Regions from separate parts of the Clostridium sp. USBA 49 genome, predicted to be linked through region 4. Evidence: riboswitches for the same ligand, from Rfam matches in the RefSeq annotation. Region 4 holds a riboswitch; each other region holds the start of a gene.
The links. A riboswitch is a leader RNA that binds a small molecule or an ion and turns the genes downstream of it on or off. The one in region 4 is predicted to bind S-adenosylmethionine.
Positions count from the first base shown of each region.

Region 1: it holds a riboswitch for S-adenosylmethionine, as region 4 does, so the genes downstream of both, metA (homoserine O-acetyltransferase MetA) here and metK (methionine adenosyltransferase) in region 4, are expected to answer to the same signal.
Region 2: it holds a riboswitch for S-adenosylmethionine, as region 4 does, so the genes downstream of both, B5D11_RS02085 (methionine ABC transporter ATP-binding protein) here and metK (methionine adenosyltransferase) in region 4, are expected to answer to the same signal.
Region 3: it holds a riboswitch for S-adenosylmethionine, as region 4 does, so the genes downstream of both, metF (methylenetetrahydrofolate reductase [NAD(P)H]) here and metK (methionine adenosyltransferase) in region 4, are expected to answer to the same signal.

Region 1 is NZ_FUYD01000002.1:6,923-13,084, forward strand. It holds gene B5D11_RS01940 (phenylpyruvate tautomerase MIF-related protein) at 1-36, shown strand, start outside; gene B5D11_RS01945 (MerR family transcriptional regulator) at 256-660, shown strand; gene B5D11_RS01950 (MFS transporter) at 686-2,140, shown strand; gene metA (homoserine O-acetyltransferase MetA) at 2,220-3,140, opposite strand; SAM riboswitch class I at 3,268-3,385, opposite strand; gene B5D11_RS01960 (PrkA family serine protein kinase) at 3,550-5,472, shown strand; gene yhbH (sporulation protein YhbH) at 5,477-6,162, shown strand, end outside.
Region 2 is NZ_FUYD01000002.1:43,167-49,328, reverse strand. It holds gene B5D11_RS02100 (HAD-IB family hydrolase) at 1-706, opposite strand, end outside; gene B5D11_RS02095 (MetQ/NlpA family ABC transporter substrate-binding protein) at 833-1,681, opposite strand; gene B5D11_RS02090 (methionine ABC transporter permease) at 1,713-2,369, opposite strand; gene B5D11_RS02085 (methionine ABC transporter ATP-binding protein) at 2,359-3,327, opposite strand; SAM riboswitch class I at 3,417-3,527, opposite strand; gene pflA (pyruvate formate-lyase-activating protein) at 3,795-4,520, opposite strand; gene pflB (formate C-acetyltransferase) at 4,642-6,162, opposite strand, start outside.
Region 3 is NZ_FUYD01000008.1:105,261-111,422, reverse strand. It holds gene B5D11_RS08965 (ROK family protein) at 1-149, shown strand, start outside; gene B5D11_RS12980 (hypothetical protein) at 293-424, opposite strand; gene B5D11_RS08955 (amidohydrolase) at 622-1,773, shown strand; SAM riboswitch class I at 1,904-2,015, shown strand; gene metF (methylenetetrahydrofolate reductase [NAD(P)H]) at 2,094-2,993, shown strand; gene metH (methionine synthase) at 3,013-6,162, shown strand, end outside.
Region 4 is NZ_FUYD01000004.1:180,180-186,341, reverse strand. It holds gene B5D11_RS05965 (M23 family metallopeptidase) at 1-194, shown strand, start outside; gene spoIIID (sporulation transcriptional regulator SpoIIID) at 371-625, shown strand; gene B5D11_RS05955 (rod shape-determining protein) at 726-1,760, shown strand; gene yyaC (spore protease YyaC) at 2,010-2,552, opposite strand; gene B5D11_RS05945 (hypothetical protein) at 2,749-3,441, shown strand; SAM riboswitch class I at 3,678-3,777, shown strand; gene metK (methionine adenosyltransferase) at 3,849-5,027, shown strand; gene B5D11_RS05935 (hypothetical protein) at 5,130-5,378, shown strand; gene nagA (N-acetylglucosamine-6-phosphate deacetylase) at 5,594-6,162, opposite strand, start outside.

The DNA of each region.
Region 1 (6,162 bases), on a different contig from region 4:
ATAAAAGATTGGGCATGGAATGGAGAACTTCTTTAATAATTATTTATTTTAAATTTAAGACGGTTGCAATTATAACTGATTTTTGTAAAATGTAATAATTGCCAACCGTCTATTTTGTAATATAAGTTTTTAGTAGAAATCATAAGAAAGAATTAAAAAATAGCTAATTTTTCTTCTTATTTTGTCAAAAATACTTTACCATGGGAAAACTATAACATTGACGTAAATGTTATAATGATAAAAGGAGGAATGAATATGGATAATAAATATTATCAAATTGAAGAGGTAGCAGCCAAAACAGGTCTTACTAAAAGAGCCATACGTTATTATGAAGATATTGAACTTATAAAACCTATTAGGACTAAGTCTTTTTATAGACTTTATACTGATGAAGATATAGAAAATATATTGAGGATTAAGGATTTAAAAGGTAAACTTGGTTTTTCTCTTAATGAAGTTAAAGATATATTTGAGCTTGAACTTGATATAAAAAGTATTTTTAAAGGTGAAAAATATGATCATGATTTTATAGAAGACTCTATAAAAAAAATTGAAGGACAATTAAAGATTATTGAAGAAAAAGAAGAAACGTTGAAAAAAGTGAAAAATAAATATATAGAAATTTTAGAAAAACTTTTAACAATCAATTATAATAAATAAATTATACAAAAATGGAGGTAATAAGATGAAAAAAGATAATTATAAGTGGGTTGCACTTTCGTGTACTACGATAGGTGCACTTTTTTCTGTGTTAAGCGGAAGTACATTAATGATTGCACTTCCTGTTATTATGAAAGATTTAAATGCAAGCATGGGAATTGTTACATGGATTCTTATGGGGTACATGCTAGCTATGACTATATTAGTACCTTCAATAGGTAGAATAGCAGATATGTTTGGGAGAAAAAAGCTTTATGTGAGTGGTTTTGCTTTATTTACATTTGCTTCATTTTTATGTTCAATATCAAAAACAGGAATACAGCTATTAATATTTAGAATGATTCAAGCTATAGGTGGATCTTTAATGGTTGCAAATAGTACAGCTATAGTTGCAGATGCCTTCCCTAAAAAAGAACTTGGAAAAGCCTTAGGTATTAATAGTATGATTATAAGTATAGCTTCTATTATTGGGCCAATTTTAGGTGGATTTCTAATAAGCATTGGATGGAGAAGTATATTTTATATAAATATTCCAATAGGAATTATAGGAACACTATGGGCTGCTTTTCAATTAAAAGAAACTGCTACAATTTCTAAAAAGCATAAATTTGATTTTAAAGGTACGCTGACTTTTTCTTTTGGTATGTTGGCATTATTAGTTGCTTTAAGTTTTGGAGGATTTATTGGATGGGTTAATATAACTGTAATAAGCCTTATAATAGTTTCTATAATATTATTGGTGTTATTTGTATATATAGAAAACAATACAGATGAGCCAATGCTCGATTTAAGGCTTTTAAAAACTAGAGTATTAGCTTTTGCATATACTAGTAATCTTTTAAATGGAATAGCAAGAGGAGCAGTTACATTTTTATTAATTTTTTTCTTTCAAGGAGTTAAGGGGATTGATCCTATTGTAGCTGGAATGTTATTAGCTCCATTAGCTGTATCTATGATGATTGTATCTCCAATTAGTGGATATTTATCAGATAAATATGGTGCGAGAATTTTAAGTTCATTAGGTTTGCTTATTTCTGCGGTAGGTCTTTTAGGTATGATGTTTATAACAGAAAATACATCAACATTTGAAATTATAATTTGGATGCTTATAATGGGATTTGGATCAGGAATGTTTTTTTCTCCAAATACAAGCTCAATAATGGGTATGGTACCAGCTGATAAAAGAGGTATAGCAGCAGGATTAAGAACAATGGCTAATAATGCAGGTAATGTATTAAGTATAGCAATTTCAATGGCTATAGTATCTTCAAGTATATCACAAGAAGCAATGCAGGCATTGTTTGTAGGTACACAGGTAGGTTCTAAAGGTATTGCAGTCGATCAATTTGTATTAGGACTTAGAACTGCATTTACAATATCTTTTATTTTTAGCATTATAGCAGCTGTAATTTCTTATTTAAGAGGTAAAGAACCAGATTGGGAAGAAGAATTAGAAGAAGAATTAGAAAAAGCACAATAGTATACAATATAATTTAAAATAAAAAAGCACCAGTTTAATAAAAGTCTATTTAAACTGCTGCTTTTTTATTTTAAATTATTTAATTATTAAGCTTACTTAAATCATAAGGTGTATTTTGATAAACATAATAATTAAGCCAATTTGAGAATAATAAATTAGCATGACTTCTCCATTTAACTACTGGCTTGTTTAATGGATTATCATCTGGAAAATAATTTTTAGGAACTTTTATATTAAGGCCTTTAGCAATATCGCGATCATATTCTGCTTTTAATGTTAAAGGATCGTATTCTGAATGACCTGTAACAAAAATTTGTCTTCCATTTTTATTTGCAACTATATATACGCCAGCTTCGTCAGATTCTGACAATATAGATAATTCAGGAATTTTCTCAATATCTTCTTTTCTTACTTCAGTATGCCTAGAGTGTGGCGCAAAAAATTTATCATCAAAGCCTCTAAGTAATGGTATATTTTCCTTTAAAATCTTATGCTCGAATATACCAAACATTTTTTCTTTAAGAGCATATTTTGGAATATTATAATGATGATATAATCCAGCCTGAGCACCCCAACATATATGGAATGTAGAATATACATTATGTATACTCCAGTCCATTATATCTTTTAATTCATCCCAATAATTAACCTCTTCAAAAGGCATTTGTTCGACAGGAGCACCTGTAATGATTAATCCATCAAATTTTTGATCTTTTATTTCATCAAATGTTTTATAAAATGTCATTAAATATTCTTCTGAAGTATTTTTAGAAATATGACTTTTAGGATGTAATAATTCAACCTCAATTTGTAAAGAAGTATTAGCAATAAGTCTTAAAAGTTGAACTTCTGTGGTAATTTTAGTAGGCATAAGATTTAAAATAGCTATTTTTAAAGGACGAATATCTTGATGAAAAGCCTTGCTTTCAGGCATTACAAATATATTTTCATTATATAAAATTTCAGCAGCTGGTAAATCGTCTTTTATTTTTATAGGAATAGTAATCACCTCTCAATTCTGTTTGCTTTTGTAACCACATTAAACATAAAAAAGTAAAAAAAATAAAGGTTAGCTTTCTAAGACAGGAAAACCAACCTTGAAAATATAATTTTCATTATTTGCTGATTTCCTATCTTTCAGAATAAATATAATTTATTCTGCAGGAATTGACACCGATGCATTATAAGTATAATGCCGGTTGTCGAGCTTCATAGGGCCAGTCCCTCCGCTTCTCTAGATAAGAACATTAAATTAATAAATATTCAGATGAAAACATCTTACATTATAGAGGTGAAATTGTCAATAGTAATACATTTTAAATTTTTATTTTAATTTATGAAATTAAAGTCATAAAATACCGTCATTGAAAAATAAAATATATTAAACATAATTTTTGGAGGTACCATATATGGATTTTAAGGAATTAATAAATAATGATAGAGAGCAACAAAAGAAAAATAAATTTGAAGGTACCATGCTTGACTATCTTGAGATAGTCAAAGAAAACCCTGATGTAGCAAAACTTGCACATAAAAGAATGTATGACATTATTATGGAAAAAGGCTTTGAAATACTAAAGCCTGAAGAAAATCAAAGAATTAGAAAGATATATGGCAATGAAACAATAAAACGCTATAATTTTTTTAAAGATGATTTTTTTGGAATAGATAAAGTAATTATGAAGCTAGTAAATTATTTTCATGCTGCATCTATGAAAGGTGAGGAGTCAAGACAGGTATTATATCTTGTAGGACCTGTAGGTGCTGGTAAATCTTCTATTGTAGAAGCTTTAAAAAAGGCATTAGAATCTGCACCACCTATATATTCGATTAAAGGTTGCCCTATGTCAGAAGAACCACTACATTTAATTCCAAAACATTTAAGAAAGGAGTTTGAGGAAATTTTAGGGGTTCAGATAGAAGGAGATTTGTGTCCTGTATGCAGATATAGATTGCTTAATGAATATGATGGACAATTTGAAAAAGTTCCTGTAGTAAAAAATACATTTTCTATAAGATCAAGAAAAGGAATAGGAGTTGTTCCTCCTGTTGATCCTAATAATCAAGATACTTCTATACTTACAGGCTCTATAGATATATCTAAAATGGATATGTATCCAGAGGATGATCCACGTATTTTTTCATTAAATGGTGCTTTTAATGTAGGTAATAGAGGTATGGTTGAATTTATAGAGGTGTTCAAAAATGATGTAGAGTATTTGCATACTATAATAACTGCTACTCAAGAAAAATCTATACCATCTCCAGGGAAAGGTTCAATGATATATTTTGATGGAGTTATTTTAGCTCATTCAAACGAAGCTGAATGGAATAAATTTAAGTCAGATCATACAAATGAGGCTATTTTAGATAGAATCGTTAAAATAGAAGTTCCTTATTGTTTAGAATTAAATGAAGAAATAAAAATATATGAAAAGATACTTAAAAAGAGTAATTTTAAGGCACATATAGCGCCACATACTATAGAAACTGCAGCTATGTTTGCTGTACTTTCAAGACTTACACCTTCTGCTAAAGTTGATCCTATGACAAAGTTAAAGATTTATAATGGTGATGAAATAGTAGAAAAGGGAACTACTAAAAAGATAGATATAGAAGAACTTAGAGAAGAAGCTGGTATGAGAGAGGGCATGAGTGGTATTTCAACAAGATTTGTTATTAAAGCTATAGATAATGCTTTATCAAATTCAGAGCATAATTGTATAAATCCTCTTAGTATTATGGAAAGTATTATAAAATCAGTTAAAGAACTTGATATAGCAGAGGATGAAAAAAAGAAATATTTAACATTTGTACAAGATACTATTAGAAAAGAATACAATAAAACATTGGAAAAAGAAATTACTAAAGCTTTTATAATTAGTTTTAAAGAACAGGCAGAAAGTTTATTTAATAACTATATCGATAATGCTGAAGCTTATGTAAATAAAACAAAGCTTAAAGATAAATCAACAGGAGAAGAACTTCAACCAGACGAAAAATTTATGAGATCTATAGAAGAACAAATAGGTATAGCAGAAAGTTCTGCAAAGGGATTTAGAACTGATGTAACTTCATATATGTTTTATGTTGTAAGAAAGGGAGGAAAGATAGATTATACTTCTTATGAACCTCTTAAGGAAGCTATTGAAAAGAAACTTATGGCTTCAGTTAAAGATTTATCAAGAATAATAACAAAGTCTAGAGTGAGAGATAAAGAACAAGAATCAAAATATAATATTATGGTAGAAGAAATGAAGGAAAATGGATATTGTGAGCATTGCTGTGATGTTATATTAAAGTATGCAGCTAATAACCTATGGAAGGATTGATATTATGGCTATTTTTAAGGAATATAGTCCAGTAGATCATGATAGATCCATAGAAGATAGGAGACGACATAGAGAGCTTATTGAGAAATCTATTAGAGATAATTTGGGGGATATATTATCTGAAGAAAGCATTATAGGTGAGGGGAAAAATAAAAAAATAAAAATACCTGTTAGAGGAATTAAGGAATATCAATTTATTTATGGTAAAAATGCTCCAGGAGTTGGAAGTGGAGATGGAACTGAAAAAAGAGGGGATAAAATAGGAAGTGATAAAAGCGGTGAGGGAAAAGGCAGCGGTAGAGCAGGTAATGAAGAAGGAGAAGATATATATGAAACTGAAATTTCGATAGATGATGTTTTAAATTATCTTATGGAAGATTTAGATTTACCTGACCTTGATAAAAAGAAATTTTCTGAAATTTTATCAGAAAATGCAACTAAAAGATCCGGTTATCAAAAGCATGGTATAAATCCAAGACTTGCTAAAAAAAGAACTGTAATTGAAAAAATTAAAAGGGAACAAGGGAAAAAAAGGGCACTTAAAGAAGCAGGAATAGAAGAAAAAATAGAAAGATTCCCATTTAAAGAAGATGATTTAAGATACAACAGAATGAAAAAGACAAAAAAGAAAGAATTTAATGCAGTAATATTTTGTATAATGGATACCTCTGGATCTATGGATAGTACTAA
Region 2 (6,162 bases), on a different contig from region 4:
TTAATTTATAAATCATATCTTTCCTTTCTACTACAATTATAGCTTTTTTACTAATTTCCTCGTGTTCTTTTACCTTTTTAACAAGTTCTTTTGTAGGATTTACACAAATTGGAAACCCTACAAGCTCAAACATAGAAAAATCCCCTGCTGTATCTCCATAAGCATAGCTTTTTTCAAGGTCTATATTATATTTGTCCATAAACTCCATTATAGCTTTTTTCTTACTTCTACTATCCCACATAGGTACAACTTCACCTGTATACATATTATTTTCGTCAAGCTTATATAAAGCTCCTTTATAATCATCAAAACCATATTTAAGTGCCATCTCTTTTACAAGTTCTATAGGACTTCCTGATATAGTTATAAGCATATGTCCTTGCTCTTTATGCCACTTAATTCTATCTCTAGTAAAAGTATATACTCTATCTCCTTTTTGCTTTACTACATTTTTAGCTATAAATTCTACCTGAGATTTATGAAGACCTTTTATTGCTTCAATGTATATATCTGCCATTTTTAATAGATAATTATCATAATTACCTTGTCTTTTATCATATTTTTGATATTCTGGTCTTACTTCATTATACCATCTTTTTTCCTCTATTATTTCATATTTTACTAGTTTTTTAAATATTTCCGCAATAAGCCCTTCCCTATATAAGGTACCATCAATATCAAAAAATGCTCCAATATTTTTATTCATATTAATCCTCCATTATACCCTTTATTAATATAATATTATAAAAGTTAATATAATGCTATTATTTTTATACAATAAGTATACCCAATTTATATATAAAATAAAAAAGTAGACAGTAAAGTCTACTTTCTAAAATGCAGGAATAACACTGCCTTTATATTTATCTTCTATAAATTTTTTAACTTCTGGTGAAGTAAGAGCTTTAGATAAAGCTTGAATATATGGCTTGTCTTTATCTTCTTTTCTTACTGCAAGTATATTATTATATGGATTATCCTTTGTAGATTCTATTATATGCTTTCCTTCAGAATTTACAATAGAATCAGTATTTGGAGTTAATCCTGAGGACATTGCATAGTTAGAATTAATAACAGCGGCATCAAAGTCAACAAGACTTCTTGGAATTTGTGCTGCATCAACTTCTTTTATTTGAATATTTTTAGTATTTGAAGCTTTATCTATATCAAGCTTTGTAACTAATTCTCCTTCTTTAAGTTTAAATAATCCTTGTGATTCAAGAAGTCTTAAAGCTCTAGCTTCATTTGTTGAGTCATTAGGAACAGCTATAACAGCTCCATCTTTTAATTCATCTAAACTTTTTATTTTCTTTGAATACAAAGCTATTGGTTCTAAATGTACTTTAACTGTATATGTTAAATCTAAATTTTTCTCTTTAATCATATTGTTTAGATAAGGTTCATGTTGGAAATAGTTTGCATCTAGTTCTCCATCAGCAAGAGCAGTATTTGGAAGAACATAATCTGTATATTCTATTATTTCAAGCTTATATCCTTGTTTTTCTAATAATGGTTTAACAGCACCTTCTAATATTTCTTTATGAGGTACTGCAGTTGCACCAACTTTTATTACTTTTTTATCTTCTACTTTAGTTTCTTTAGATGTATCCTTTTGCGTAGAACATCCTGATAATCCAGATATTAATAGTGCTGATAAAATAATACTTAATATTTTTTTCATATAAAAACCTCCTAATTTTATTAATTTATTTTTATTTAGATAATTTTTTATAAGCATAATTGCCTAAGCTTTGAAATACTTGTACAACTATTATAAGTATAATAATTGTATAAATCATTATATCGGTTTTAAACCTTAAATATCCATATTTATATGCTATATCTCCAAGGCCACCTGCTCCAATAGTTCCAGCCATGGCAGAATAACCAATAACACTTATAACTGTTAAAGTTATTCCTAAAATTATAGATGGGAGTGCTTCTTTTAACATTACTTTAAATATTATTTGAAAATTATTTGCTCCAATAGATTTTGCAGCTTCAATTATTCCTGGATCTACTTCTTTTAAAGCAGATTCTATAACCCTTGCTGCAAAAGGCGCCGCACCTATAGTTAATGGTACAATTGCTGCATTTATTCCTATAGATGTTCCAACTAAAAATCTTGTTAATGGAATTACAGCTATCATAAGTATAACAAATGGAAAAGATCTTAATAAATTTATTATTAAATCTAATATTTTATATACAGCTTTATTAGGACTTAATCCTTTATCATCAGTAATAACTAATATTATAGCTGGTATAAATCCTATAATTACAGCAAGCAAAGTTGATATAATTACCATATAGAGTGTTTCACCAAGACCTCTTAAAAGTATTTCTAAAATTAATTCTTTAATTGTCATTTTTTATGACCTCCCAGCTGATTTCATGTTTTTTTAAATATTCGAATATTCTATCTTCGTATTTATCATCTGTATTTATAACAAGACTTCCTAATACATCTTCTTTAAATTTTTCAAGTTTGCCCCAAACTATAGAAAAATCGATATTTAGTTCTCTTGCCATGGAGGTTATAATAGTTCTTTCACTTAATTCTTTTGGGAAAAATATTTTTATATTTGATCCTTTTTTAGGCAATACTTCTTCTTCTCCCATTAAGTCCTTTAATTCATCACTAGGTTTTAAAAACAGTTCATCTACTTTTCCTATTGCCTTAATTTCGCCTCCTTCCATAAGTGCTACCCTATCACAAACTTCTTTTACAACTTCCATTTGATGTGTTACTATAACAATAGTTATATTAAGTTTTTTATTTATATCTTTTAAAAGCTGTAATATAGATTTAGTAGTTTTAGGATCTAAAGCAGATGTAGCTTCATCACACAAAAGTATTTTAGGCTCTAAAGAAAGAGCTCTTGCAATAGCAACTCTTTGCTTTTGTCCTCCACTTAATTCTCTAGGATAGCTTTCCATTTTATCATAAAGCCCAACCAAATTGAGTAGATTTTTTACTTTTTCTTCTATTTCATTTTTTTCTACTCCCCAAATTTTAAGCGGAAGTGCAACATTATCATAAACATTAGATCTATTTAAAAGATTAAAATTTTGGAATATCATTCCAAGCTCTTTTCTATGTTCTCTAAGTTTTGATGAAGTTAAGTTTTTTACTTCTTTCCCCATAACAGTAATACTTCCTTCATCATAACTTTCAAGACCATTTAAACATCTTAAAAGAGTTGATTTTCCTGCACCGCTATGTCCTACTATTCCGAATATTTCTCCTTGATTAACGCTCAAACTTATTGATTTTAAAACTTTTGTATTTGCAAAACTTTTAGAAACTTTATATACATTTATCATCCATTTTCCTCCATTTCATATGTACTAACTTTTTAAAATTAAAATAAAAAAACCCGAGGGAACCTCGGGTCAGCATTATATCCCTTATTTCCTCATCTTTCAGTATTGCAAAAGCAATACTGCAGGAATTGGCACCATTGTATTAAAATACCGGTTGCCGGGCTTCATAGGGCCAGTCCCTCCACCTCTCTTGATAAGATTAATAAATTCTATTTACTTGTTTTAACATATAAAATAGGACCTTATCTTTGCATTGATTTAATTATAATAACATTTATTGTATATGTCAATATTAAAACTACAATAAATTATAATTTTTTACTTTCTCTATCTGCTAAAAATCTGCTAAAAAATTTATTTAAAATCTTATTTAACAAATTATAAAAGCAGATAATAATGCAGTTTTACCAGTAATATTTATATATACAGGTTTAATTAAAAAATAAAAAACTATTTGAAAATTTTTTCTAATTGTCAGCTTTTTCTCTATCTATAAGAATTTTTTCTAACTCTTTTACTTTTTCTTTATCCATAGGTTCTACATTTTCTAATCTATACTTAATGCCTAATTTTTTATATTTTTCTACTCCTAATGTATGGTAAGGCAATAATTCTATCTTTTCAACATTATTAATAGATTTTATTATTTCTTTTAATTTTTCTATATGTTCTTCTGAGTCAGTTATCCCAGGAACCACTACATGTCTAACCCATACTTTTACATTAGTTTTATTAAGTGATTCTAAAAATTTATCAAATCCAGATTTACTACTACCTGTAAGTTTTCTATAACCATTATCATCTATATGTTTTATATCTAATAATACTAAATCTGTATATTTTAATATTTCATCATATTCACCAAACCCATATCCTGCAGTATCTATCGCTGTATTAATACCTTGTTCTTTACATAATTTTAGCATTTCAAGTAAAAACTCTGGTTGAAGCAGGGGCTCACCTCCAGAAAAGGTAACACCACCTCCAGAACGTTCAAAATATGGCCTATATCTCATAATTTTCTTTAAAAGTTCTTCAGATGTTATTTCAGTTCCACCATCTAAATTCCAAGTGTCTGGATTATGACAATAAGCACATCTTAATTTGCATCCTTGTAAAAATACAACTGTTCTAACTCCAGGTCCATCTACCAAACCCATACTTTCTATTGAATGTACCTTTCCTTTTAGCATAAAATCCCCTCCTTTGTATAAATCTAAAATAAACCAATCTAATTAATTTTTCAAGTAAAAAAATATTTAATATATTAATCTTAAAGCTCCTCTAAACCTAAGGTTTAGAGGAGCACTGCAATTACATTTTTTCATGAAATGTTCTTTTTATTACTTCCTTTTGTTGTGCTTTAGTTAATCTATTAAAATTAACAGCATATCCAGATACTCTTATTGTTAATGTTGGATATTTTTCTGGATGTTCCATAGCATCCATTAATGTTTCTCTATTTAGTACATTTACATTTAAATGATGAGCATCTTGAGCAAAATATCCATCAAGTAATGCTACAAGATTATTTATTCTAGAATCATTGTCTTTTCCTAATGCATCTGGAAGTATAGAAAATGTATTGGATACCCCATCTTGACAAGATTCATATGGAATTTTTGCAACTGAATTAAGTGAAGCAAGGGCACCTTCTATATCTCTACCATGCATTGGATTAGCTCCAGGTGCAAATGGTTCTCCTGCTTTTCTTCCATCAGGTGTTGCTCCAGTTTTCTTACCATAAACAACATTTGAAGTTATAGTTAATATAGATAATGTATGCTCAGCATCTCTATAAGTTGGATATTTTTTTAATTCATTTGAAAATTTTTCAACTAATTCTACAGCTATTTTATCAGCTCTATCATCGTCATTTCCATATTTAGGGAAATCGCCTTCAATTTCAAAATCAACAGTTATTCCATTTTCTCTTATTGGTCTAACTTTTGCATATTTTATAGCACTTAATGAATCTACAGCAACTGAAAGTCCAGCTATACCAAAAGCCATAAGTCTTTCTACCTTTGTATCATGTAATGCCATTTGTGCTGCTTCATAGGCATATTTATCATGCATAAAATGAATTACATTCATTGTATTTACATATAATTCACTTACATATTCAAGAACTTTATTATAATTTTCTAATACTTTATTGTAGTCTAACACTTCATCAGTTATTGGTTCAAGTCCTGGAACAATTTTCAATCCTAGCTTTTCATCAACTCCGCCATTTATTGCAAGAAGTAATGACTTAGCTAAATTGCATCTAGCTCCAAAAAACTGCATTTGCTTTCCAACTTTCATAGCTGATACACAACAAGCTATAGCATAATCATCACCATATATTGGTCTCATAACATCATCATTTTCATATTGAATTGAATCAGTAGCTATTGACATCTCAGCACAGAATTTTTTAAAGTTTTCAGGTAAATTTTGTGACCAAAGTACTGTCATATTTGGTTCTGGTGCTGTTCCAAGGTTTATTAAAGTGTGTAAATATCTATAAGAAGTTTTTGTAACAAGAGGTCTTCCATCAATACCTACACCGCCTATAGATTCAGTAACCCAAGTTGGATCCCCAGCAAATAATTCATTGTATTCAGGTGTTCTTAAATGTCTAGCAATTCTTAACTTAATTATAAATTGATCTACTATTTCCTGTGCTTCTTCTTCTGTTATTATTCCGTTTTGTAAATCTCTTTCTATATATATATCTAAGAATGTACTTGTTCTTCCAAGAGACATTGCAGCACCGTTATTTTCTTTTATAGCTGCTAAATATCCAAAATAAAGCCATTGAGCTGCTTCTTTTGCATTTTTAGCTGG
Region 3 (6,162 bases), on a different contig from region 4:
CTGGTAAAATAGTTTTTGATAAAGTTCAAGAAGTAGTGGATAAAAGATGTTTTAAAGCTATGTCTGAATATTGCAAAATTGTTCCAGCAGCTTTAGGAAAAGATGCTGGAGTTATAGGAGCTGTAGCTTTAGCTTTATTAGAGGGATAAAAATTAATACATAATCTTGTTACAGTTTTTATTTGTATGTTGGGTTGAAACAGTAGAGCAAATACCTATAAATGTTAAATATACTAATCCATGAATAAGTTTTGGTATATATATGTAGGCATAGAAAAAGAAGAACTTATAGCCTAAAACACAGATGTTTCAATAGGAGTAGACATAGGACTAAAAGATTTAACAATAGTTTCAAATATAGATAAATCATTTAAAAACATTAATAAAACTAAAGAAGTTAAAAAGAAAGCAGAAATAAGTTTCAAGGAAATATGAAGATGGAAAAGTTCAAATAGGAAAGGAAGGTGAAAACCGTTATAAATTTACTAAAACTAATAACATTAAAAATCAAGGATTTAAGCCTTTGGAACAACATATCAAACTGGAGTAGTCTTATGACAAAACAGGTTGCATTGAATAAGGAATAAATCTCTAAATAGTAGATTTTATGTAACGGCTTAAAATGTTATTAATTAAAAATGGAACAATTCTTACTATGGCTAGTGATATTATTGAAAATGGAGAAGTCTTAATTGATAAAGGGAAAATCATAAAAGTAGGGCAAAATATAAATGTATCTTCAAATTGTGAAATATTTGATGCTGAAGGCGGTTTTGTTATGCCTGGTATAATCGATGCTCATTGTCATATAGGAATGTGGGAAGATGGTCTTGGCTTTGAAGGTGATGATGGGAATGAAATTACGGATCCTGTTACTCCACAGCTTAGGGCTATTGATGCAATTAATCCTATGGATAGAGCTTTTAAAGAAGCTTATGAAAATGGTATAACATGTGTATGTACAGGACCTGGAAGTGCTAATGTTATAGGAGGACAATTTGCAACAATTAAAACTAAAGGTAAAAGAATAGATGATATGATAGTTCAGGAACCAGCAGCAATGAAAGTTGCTTTTGGTGAAAATCCTAAAAGATGCTATAATTCAAAAAAACAAACACCATCAACTCGAATGGCAACAGCATCTATATTAAGAGAATATCTTTTTAAGACTAAAAATTATATAAAAAACAAAGATAAAAATGAAAATTTTGATATGAAACTTGAAAGCTTAATACCAGTTGTAAATGGAGAACTAAATGTAAAAGCTCATGCTCATAGAGCAGACGATATTTTTACTGCTATTCGTATTGCTAATGAGTTTGGTCTTAAAATGACTATAGAGCATTGTACAGAAGGACATTTAATTGCAGATGAACTTGCTAAAGAAGGATATGCTGCAATAGTTGGACCATCACTTACAACTAGAAGTAAAGTTGAGTTAAAAGAATTGAGTTTTGAAACTCCTAAAGCTTTATATAAAGCAGGTGTAAAAATAGCTTTAATGACAGATCATCCTGTAATACCAGTACATTATCTTCCTATGTGTGCTGCATTAGCAGTAAAAGCAGGATTAGATGAGGAAGCTGCACTTAAAGCAATAACTATAAATCCAGCAGAAATACTTGGTATTTCTCATAGAGTAGGATCTATTGAAATAGGTAAAGATGCAGACATTGTGGTATTTAACAAACATCCTTTTGATATTTATGCTAAAACTAAATTAGTTTTAATAGATGGAGAAATTGCATTTATAGATACTAAGCATAAAAATTAAAAATAATTTAGTAAAATAATAATTTTATTAAAAATATATTTTATGATTAAATTTTATATGAATAAAAATAAATTCATTGACATTTTTGCTGTATTAATTTAAAATAAACATAAAATTTAATATTATTCTTTTCTTATCAAGAGAGGCGGAGGGACTGGCCCTAAGAAGCCCGACAACCTATGTCATTTTAAGACAAAAGGTGTCAATTCCAGCAGAGATGTATTATTTCTGAGAGATAAGGGAAATAGTAAAATAAGAAATTAACGCTATTTTTCTTTCCGAAAGTAGCGTTTATTTTTATATAAAAAGGGGGCACTAAAATGCAAATAAAAAATATTTATAAAAAGAAAAAACCTATTATTTCTTTTGAGATTTTTCCTCCTAAAAAGGAAAGTCCTGTAGACACTATATATGATACAATAGAATCTTTAAAAGACTTAAAACCAGATTTTATAAGTGTAACCTATGGGGCAGGTGGAAGCACTAGAGATAAAACTATAGAAATTGCATCATTAATAAAGAATAAATATTATATTGAGACTTTAGCACATTTAACTTGTATATCATTAACAGAAGAAAAACTTCAAAAATTTATAGAAGAATTAAAAGAAAATAATATTCAAAACATTATGGCTCTTAGAGGAGATTTACCTCAAAATTTTAATGAAGAGTTATTTCAAAAAAGCCAGTATAAATATGCAAGTGATTTAATAAAGTCCATAAAAAAAGATGATGAAATATGTATAGGTGGGGCATGTTATCCTGAAGGGCATTTCGAGTGTAGCAGTTTAGAAAAAGATATTGAAAATTTAAAAATAAAAGTGGATTCAGGAGCAGATTTTCTTATAACTCAGCTTTTTTTTGATAATGAAAGTTTTTATAGATTTATTGATTTAGCTTATAAAAAAGGAATTAATGTGCCAATTTCTGCTGGAATAATGCCTGTTACAAATAAAAAACAAATTGAACGTATGATCTCTTTAAGTGGAGCATCTTTACCAGCTAAATTTTCAAGAATTATGGCTAAATATGAGAATAACCCTCAAGCATTAAAAGAAGCAGGTATTGTTTATGCTACTGAACAAATTATTGATTTGCTCTCTTGGGGAATAGATGGAATTCATTTATATACTATGAATCGTCCAGAAACAGTAAGAAGAATTATTCAAAATATATCTAATATAAGAGAAGCTTTAGAATATAAGGATAATATTAACTAAAACACAAGGGGGCTTTTAAGTGAAACTAAATATAGAAGATTGCTTAAAAAAAAGAATATTAATTTTAGATGGAGCTATGGGAACTGTTATACAAAAACTAAATTTAAGTGAAGAAGATTTTAGAGGAAATTTAACTGTTAAAATTAACCAAAAAGGTAATAATGATATATTAAATTTAACTCAGCCTGATGTTATAAGAGATATTCATAAATCTTATTTAGAAGCAGGAGCGGATATAATAGAAACTAATACATTTAATTCTAATAGAATATCTCAATCAGATTATGGGTTAGAAGATAAAATTTATGATTTAAACTATTATGGTGCAAAAATAGCAAGAGAAATGGCAGATTTTTATAGTTTAAAAGATAGCTTAAAGCCTCGATTTGTAGCAGGATCTATAGGTCCTACAAATAAATCAGCGTCCATATCTTCTGATGTAGAAAATCCAGGTTTTAGAGCTGTAAGTTTTGATGAACTTTTAGAGTCTTATGAAGAGCAAATAGAAGGTCTTGTAGATGGAGGAGTAGATATACTTTTAATTGAAACTATATATGATACATTAAATGCCAGAGCAGCAATTATTGCAGCAGATAATGTTCTTTCAAGAAAAAAAATAGATTTAAATATTATGATATCTGGAACTATTGCAGATAAAAGTGGAAGAATATTATCAGGGCAGACATTAGAAGCTTTTGCAGAAAGTTTAAAGCATGAGAGGATAATAAGCATAGGTTTGAATTGTTCGTTTGGTGCAAAAGATTTGCTTCCATTTATAAGAAAACTTTCAAAAACTCAAGGGCTTTATATAAGTTTTCATCCTAATGCTGGACTTCCTAATTCACTAGGTGAATATGATGAAATACCAGAAGTTACAGCTTCTTATATAAAAGAAATAGCTTTAGAAGGTCATTTAAATATAGTAGGAGGGTGCTGCGGAACAACACCATCTCATATAAAGGCTATATATGAAGCTGTTAAGGACATTAAACCTAGGATTATTCCTAATTTAACTAGAGAAACTGTATATTGTGGACTTGATATTGTTAAAATAAATAAAGAAAATAACTTTATAAATATAGGAGAAAGAACAAATGTGGCAGGCTCTGCTAAATTTTCAAGGCTTATAAGAGAAAAAAAATATGAAGAAGCTTTATCCATAGCAAAAAATCAAGTAGAAAATGGGGCACAGATTATTGATATAAATTTTGATGATGCTCTTTTAGATGCTCAAAAGGAAATGGATATATTTTTAAAACTTTTAGCCAGTGAGCCTGAAATAGCAAAAGTGCCTGTTATGATTGACTCTTCTAAGTTTGAAGTTTTAGAGACAGGATTAAAAGCAATTCAAGGAAAAGCTATAGTAAATTCAATTTCTTTAAAATCTGGAGAGAAGGAATTTTTAAGGCAGGCAGGTATAATAAAAAAATACGGTGCTGGTGTAGTTGTTATGGCTTTTGATGAAAAAGGTCAGGCAGATACATTTGAAAGAAAAATTGAAATATGCAAAAGGGCCTATGAATTATTAGTTAATAAAGTTAAATTTCCACCTGAAAATATAATATTTGATCCTAATATATTAGCTATTGCAACGGGTATTGAAGAACATAATAATTATGCTGTAGATTTTATTAAAGCAGTAAAGTGGATAAAAGAAAATCTTCCTTATGCAAAGGTAAGTGGAGGAGTAAGTAATCTATCTTTTGCTTTTAGAGGTAATAATGTTATAAGAGAGGCTATGCACTCGGTATTTTTATATCATGCAATAAATGCAGGTTTAGATATGGGAATAGTTAATCCAGGTATGATACAAATTTATGACGAAATTGATAAAGACCTCCTTTTGAAAGTAGAGGCTGTTATTCTTAATAAGCATAAAAATGCACAAGAAGAACTTTTAGAGTTTGCAGAAAAAGTTAAAGGAACTGAAAATATTCAAAATGAGAATAAGCTTTCTTGGAGAAGCTTAGATGTTAATGAAAGATTAAAACATGCTCTTATTAAAGGTATAATGGAATATCTTGAAGAAGATATAAATATTGCCATAACTAAATTTGATAGAGCACTTGAAGTTATTGAAGGACCATTAATGGATGGAATGAAAGCTGTTGGGGAGCTTTTTGGAGAAGGAAAAATGTTTTTACCTCAAGTGGTAAAATCTGCAAGAGTTATGAAAAAAGCAGTAAGTTTTTTACTCCCATATATCGAAGAAGAGAAGGATGGCAATAAAAGCAGTGCTGGTAAAATAGTATTTGCAACTGTAAAAGGAGATGTTCATGATATAGGCAAAAATATAGTATCTGTTGTACTTGCATGTAATAATTTTGAAGTTATAGATTTGGGAGTAATGGTAAGCTCAGAAACTATACTTGAAACTGCTAAAAAGGAAAAAGCTGATATAATAGCATTAAGCGGACTTATAACTCCTTCATTAGAAGAGATGGCACAAGTTGCAGAAGAAATGGAAAGACAGGGATTTAATATTCCTCTTATGGTAGGAGGAGCAACTACATCTAAAGTTCATACAGCTTTAAAGATTGCACCTAAATATTCTAAAGGTGTTGTTCATACAACTGATGCATCTAAAGCTGTAGAGGCAGCAAGAAAATTAGTAGATAAAGATAATAAAGATAAATATTTAGAAGAAATAAATAAAGAATATGAAAAAATAAGAGAAAATTATTTAGGATTATCAAGAAAATTAATTTCAATTAAAGAAGCTAGAGAAAAGGAATATAAAATTAATTGGGAAAATGCATACATTAAAACACCTAATTTTTTAGGTATTAAAAAATTAGAGAAATTTCCTATAAGTGAGATTAGAAAATATATAGATTGGACATTTTTTTATACAGCATGGGATATGGGAATGGTTTATCCTAAGATACTTAAAGATGAAAAATATGGGAATGAGGCTAAAAAACTTTTTGAAGATGCAAATAAAATGCTGGATATAATTGAAAAGGAGAATATATTAACTGCCAATGCTGTATTTGGTATTTTCCCTGCAAATTCAAATGGTGATGATATAGAAATTTATAATATTAAAGATAAAAGCGAAGTTCTTGAAACTTTTAATATGTTAAGGCAGCAAGAAGTAAATAATAGCAATATATATAGATGTCTTTCAGATTATATAGCTCCAAAAGATAGTAAAATAACAGATTAT
Region 4 (6,162 bases):
ATATAAAAGTATCAAAAGATAAATCAGTTAAAAAAGGTGAAGTAATTGGTAAAGTAGGAAACACAAGTCTTAGATCAGGCTATGAAAAATATGGCAGCCACTTACATTTTGAAGTTGTAAAGGGTAAGGACATAACTAAAAATGAAAATAAAGTTGATCCTGCTAAATATGTAAAATATACGCTTTCTAAATAGTTATAAAATCAACTTATTTTTAAATTGCAAAATATTATACTATTTTGCAAATAGCATAAAATACTAACATTTCATTAGCCATTTACCGAAATGAACATCGGAAAATGGCTAATGAAAGTAATTTAACAGGGTATAAAAGCATATTATAAATATAGAAGGGTTAAGGAGGTAGCACTTTGAAAGACTACATTGAAGAAAGAGTACTTGAAGTTGCAAATTATATTATTGATTCCAAAGCTACAATAAGAAAAACAGCCAAGGTATTTGGAGTAAGTAAAAGCACTATACACAAAGATATGACAGAGAGATTACCCAAAATAAATCCTCAAATTGCAGATGAAGCCAAAATGATTTTAGATTTTAATAAAGCAGAAAGGCACATTAGAGGTGGAAAAGCCACTAAAATGAAGTATAAAGCTATTGAAGGTTAAAAGCATTCCTATTATAATTAATCTATATGATTTAATTTTAATATAAATTCAAGTTAAATATAACTTGCTATATTATATGAGAGATAGAGAGGAGAAGGGAATGTTTTTTAAAGTTGGAACTGATATGGGGATTGATTTAGGTACAGCTACAGTACTTGTGTACCTCAAAGGAAAGGGTGTTATACTCAAAGAACCTTCTGTAGTGGCTATTGATAAAAACAACAATGTAATAAGAGCTGTTGGCGAAGAAGCAAGACAAATGATAGGAAGGACTCCAGGGAATATAGTAGCTATAAGACCACTTAGAGATGGAGTAATATCAGATTATGATATTACAGAAGCAATGCTAAAGCATTTTATAAAAAAAGCTTGTGGTCGTAAAAAAATATCTGCTCCTAGAGTGGTTGTATGTATTCCATCTCAAGCAACAGAAGTTGAAAAAAGAGCTGTAAGAGATGCATCAATAAATGCAGGAGCTAAAAAAGTTTATCTAATTGAAGAACCCTTAGCAGCAGCTATAGGTGCTAATCTTGATATAACCGAAGCAAGTGGAAACATGGTTATTGATATTGGTGGTGGTACTACAGATATAGCAGTAATTTCTTTAGGCGGAATCGTAGTACGAGCTTCTATAAAAATAGCTGGAGATAAATTTGATGAATCTATAATAAGATATATTAGAAAAAAACATAAATTAATGATTGGAGAAAGAACTGCAGAAGATTTAAAAATAAATATAGGATCAGCCTATAAAAGAGAAAAAGAAATTACTATGGAAATAAGAGGAAGAGACCTTATAACAGGACTTCCCAAAAATATAATTGTATCCTCAGAGGAAATGAGAGAAGCTTTAAGGGAAACTGTCAATGCTATTGCCGATTGTACACATTCAGTCCTTGAAAAAACTCCTCCTGAGTTAGCAGCTGATATTGCTGAAAAAGGTATATTAATGACTGGTGGAGGATCTTTATTAAACGGATTGGATAGCCTTATAGCTGAAGTTACTAAGGTACCTGTACGTATAGCTGACAATGCTGTTTCTTGCGTGGCAGAAGGAACAGGTAAAGTATTAGAATATATAGATAAAATAGATACTGGAATTAGTGGATATGATGTTTCATTAATATCAGGATAAATTTTAATTTAGATGTTAAAAAATATATAGACCTATAAGCCGAAATAAATAAAAAATGCGTGATGACATTAAGTAAAGTTAAAAAACTTTTTGTAAAATAATAGTCACAAATTAAGTATTATTTGTTTAAACGTTAGTAAGTTTAACGAAAATACTTGATTTGTGGCTATTTTAAAATAAATCTTTTTAAAAGATTAGATATTACGCATTTTATGTGTTTTATATTTAACTATAAAAATGATTTTTATTTTAAGTTGATTTTGCTTTATTTTTCTCATATAAATAATATGAATGTATAATAGCTTGAGTTATTACTTTAGCTATTTCAACTATTAAATCTAATCTTATATTTCTATTAGTAAATAATTCATTATTGTCGCTTGAATCTACAATACCTATAATAGAAATTTTCCCTACCTCTGGTAACGATTTACCAACACCTTTTCCAGGGTGTATAGGATAATCTCGTGCTTGAATTTCACCTATACTATCATCATCTCCTAAGCAGGCATCTATACCAATAATATTAGCTTTAGGAAAAAGAGTTTTTATTTCAGAGAGCTTTTTATCAATATTCAAAGCATGAATAGGTTCTGATATTGTACCAAATACGGGTAACGGGAAAAACTTTTCTTTTAAAAAAGTTCCTACTAATGGTCCCAAACAATCCCCTATACATCTATCTGTACCTATACATACAATAACTGTATTTTCATCCATATAATTCTTTAGGAAATTTGCAATTTCGTAATAAGCTAGTGGGTTTTTATAATGAGTTTTAACTTTACTCAACAAATAACCTCCTTATCATATTGATTTTTTATTAAAAAGAGATTAATATCTATCAATATTCAGTAGCCAATAAAGTTCATTCTACTTATATTGTAATAAACTATTTAATAATATATATGCTGTTAAATATAAAAATATTAAGAATGAATAAAAATATTAAATAAGGTGATACTAATACGATGAGGTGGTTTTATTTATGTCTAAAAAATTTTATTCTGTAATTGTTATATTTTTTACTATTATATATACAGTTGCAACTGTATATACAAATAAAGATTATTTAAACGAAAAATATAGTATTAATCAAATAAATATTTTTCAAAATATTAAAAAAATTAATGTACAAACTATTTTACCTAAAAAGAGTAAAAATTTAAATAATAATATTAAAAATACTCAAACTTCTGAAAAAGAAAAAATAGCAGATAGTAATGAAAAAAATATAAAATTTTCTCCATTACCTAAAAGCGTAATAAGATTTAAATTTGATAGAGCTTATAAAGATGAAAAAGAATTATTAGATGCATTAAAAGAAGAGAATACTACAAATTTAAATAATAGCTTAGCTGATAATAAACTAAAAGAAAGCAATAAAGAAAATAATAATAAAGAAATAAATCAAAACAATAATAAAGAAAATACAGAGGAAAATTTATCAGTGTTTAATAATTCAATTAATAAAAATAATGTACTTATAACAGATTTAGATAAAGAAAAAATACTGACTGTTTCAAAAACATTGTCCCCTATAGATCAGAGTAAAATAGAGGAATATATAAATAATGCAGATATAATAAATGCATTAAATTTGTTAAAGCAGAGACTTTCAGATAAAGAATATGAAAATATTAAAAATATAGAAGAAAAATATAAAAAAATTAAATCTTAAACTATTTAAATTTTAGAATATTAAATTTTTTATAATTTTAACTTATTTAAAAACTTTAGTACTTTGTTTTATAATTCTAAGATATCTAAAAAGTTTAGTATTTGAAAATTATTAGTTTGATATTATAAATAATATTTTGAGTATAATAACTACAAAATAGCTTATTCGATAAATATTGACAGAAATTTTTTACTGTGATATTATGTACTAGAATTAAAAGTAATCCAAATTATAATCTCTTATCAAGAGAGGTGGAGGGAGATGGCCCTGTGAAGCCCGGCAACCAGTTTTACAACAAAGGTGCCAATTCCAGCAGTATTTACTGCAAGATAAGAGGATACGTTAATCGTGCCTCTTCGTTATGAAGGGGTTTTATTTTTTATGTAGCATAGGAGGGAAATTTATAAATGAGAAGATTATTCACTTCTGAATCTGTTACAGAAGGACATCCAGATAAAATTTGTGACCAAATTTCTGACGCTGTATTAGATGAAATATTATCTCGTGATCCAAATGCTAGAGTAGCTTGCGAAACTGCAGTTACAACAGGAATGGTTTTAGTTATGGGAGAGATATCTACTAATTGTTATGTAGATATACCTAAAATAGTAAGAAAGACTATACAAGATATAGGATATACCAGAGCTAAATATGGTTTTGATTGTGATACTTGTTCTGTATTAACTTCTATAGATGAGCAATCTCCAGATATAGCAATGGGAGTAAATGAAGCATTTGAGGCAAAAAAAGGAGAAATGGATAAGATAGATGCCATTGGAGCTGGAGACCAAGGTATGATGTTTGGTTTCGCTACAAATGAAACAGAAGAATATATGCCTCTTGCAATTTCTTTAGCACACAAAATGGCAAGAAGACTTTCAGAAGTTAGGAAAAATGGAACTTTATCTTATTTAAGACCAGATGGAAAAACACAAGTTACTGTAGAATATGAAGATGATAAGCCAATTAGAATAGATACAATTGTTATATCCACTCAGCATGATTCAGAAGTAACAAGAGAACAAATAGAAAAAGATTTAATGGAACATGTTATAAATAAAGTAGTTTCAGCAGATCTTTTAGATGAAAATACAAAATACTTCATAAATCCAACAGGAAGATTTGTTGTTGGAGGACCACAAGGAGATTCTGGTCTTACTGGAAGAAAGATTATAGTTGATACTTATGGTGGATATGGAAGACATGGCGGTGGTGCTTTTTCAGGTAAAGATCCAACAAAAGTAGATAGATCTGGAGCTTATGCAGCAAGATATGTTGCTAAAAATTTAGTTGCTGCTGGTGTAGCTGATAAGTTAGAAGTAGAAATTGCTTATGCTATAGGAGTTGCAAAACCAGTATCTATAGAGGTTGATACATTTGGAACTGGAAAAATTTCAGATGATAAAATTATAGAAATTATAAATAAAGTATTTGATTTAAGACCTGCTGCTATAATAAAAAATCTAGACTTAAGAAGACCAATATATAAACAAACTGCAGCTTATGGACATTTTGGTAGAACGGATTTAGACCTTCCATGGGAAAGATTAGATAAAGTTAATGAAATTAAAGAATATATACAATAAAGACTGCAAATAAGCAGTCTTTATTGTATAACTAATATTTAATAAATAAATTATTTTAAATTGTCAATACTCTTAATATATAAAAAGAAAAGAGGTATTACTATGAAATTAGCTAAATTTTTTCATATAATAAGGGTAACTTTTTCAAAAGCATTTATATTAATAGCTATAGTACTTTTAGGAAGTGCAATTCTTTCTATATATTCTTTTATAAATTTTATAAATAAAATAGCTCTTGTTTTCAAAATAAATCCAAGTTTTTTTATATCATTATTTATAATTTTAATAACCATACCTTTAATATCTTATTTTTTAGAAAAAAGATTAAATTCTTATTTTAAAGAAAAATAGAATAATTAATCTATAAAATATTTTTAATAATTAAGTGCTATTTATTTATAAAAATAGATTTTTAAAATAGATAAATATAGTGAAACTTAACCTAAAATATAATAAAAGGGTAGTTTAGCTATTATAGTAATTTAATTATAAAATTATAATTTTAGATTAAGACAAAATTATAAATAATATTTTGGGGTTTAATTTATTAGTTTTAATTTATTTTATTAAGATTTAAATATTTTGCCCCCAATAATTACTTTTTTAATATTAATATTTTCATCAAATAAAACTAAATCTGCATCATAACCTTCTTTTATGAGGCCTTTTTTGTTATCAACCTTGCAATGTTTAGCAGCATTATAAGTTGCCATTTTTACTATTTCATAAAGTTTATAATTTGAATTTTTATATATATTTCTTATTGCATCATCCAAAGTTAATATTGATCCGGCTAAATTACCTTCTTTAAGCCTTGCAGCACCATTTTTAACAAATACATCTTGACCTCCTAAAGAATATTTTCCATCTGGCATACCGCAAGCCATCATTGCATCTGTTATCAAAATAACTTTATCAAGTCCCTTTTGTTTATATGCAATTCTAAGCGATGGATAACTTATATGAATTCCATCAGAAATAGTTTCAGTAGTAATATCAGTATCAAAAACAGCACCTACTATTCCAGGTTCTCTATGATGAAGAGGAGTCATAGCGTTATAAAGATGAGTTGAGTGACTAATTCCACATTTTATTCCTTCTAAAGTTTCTTTATATGTAGCTTTAGAATGACCTA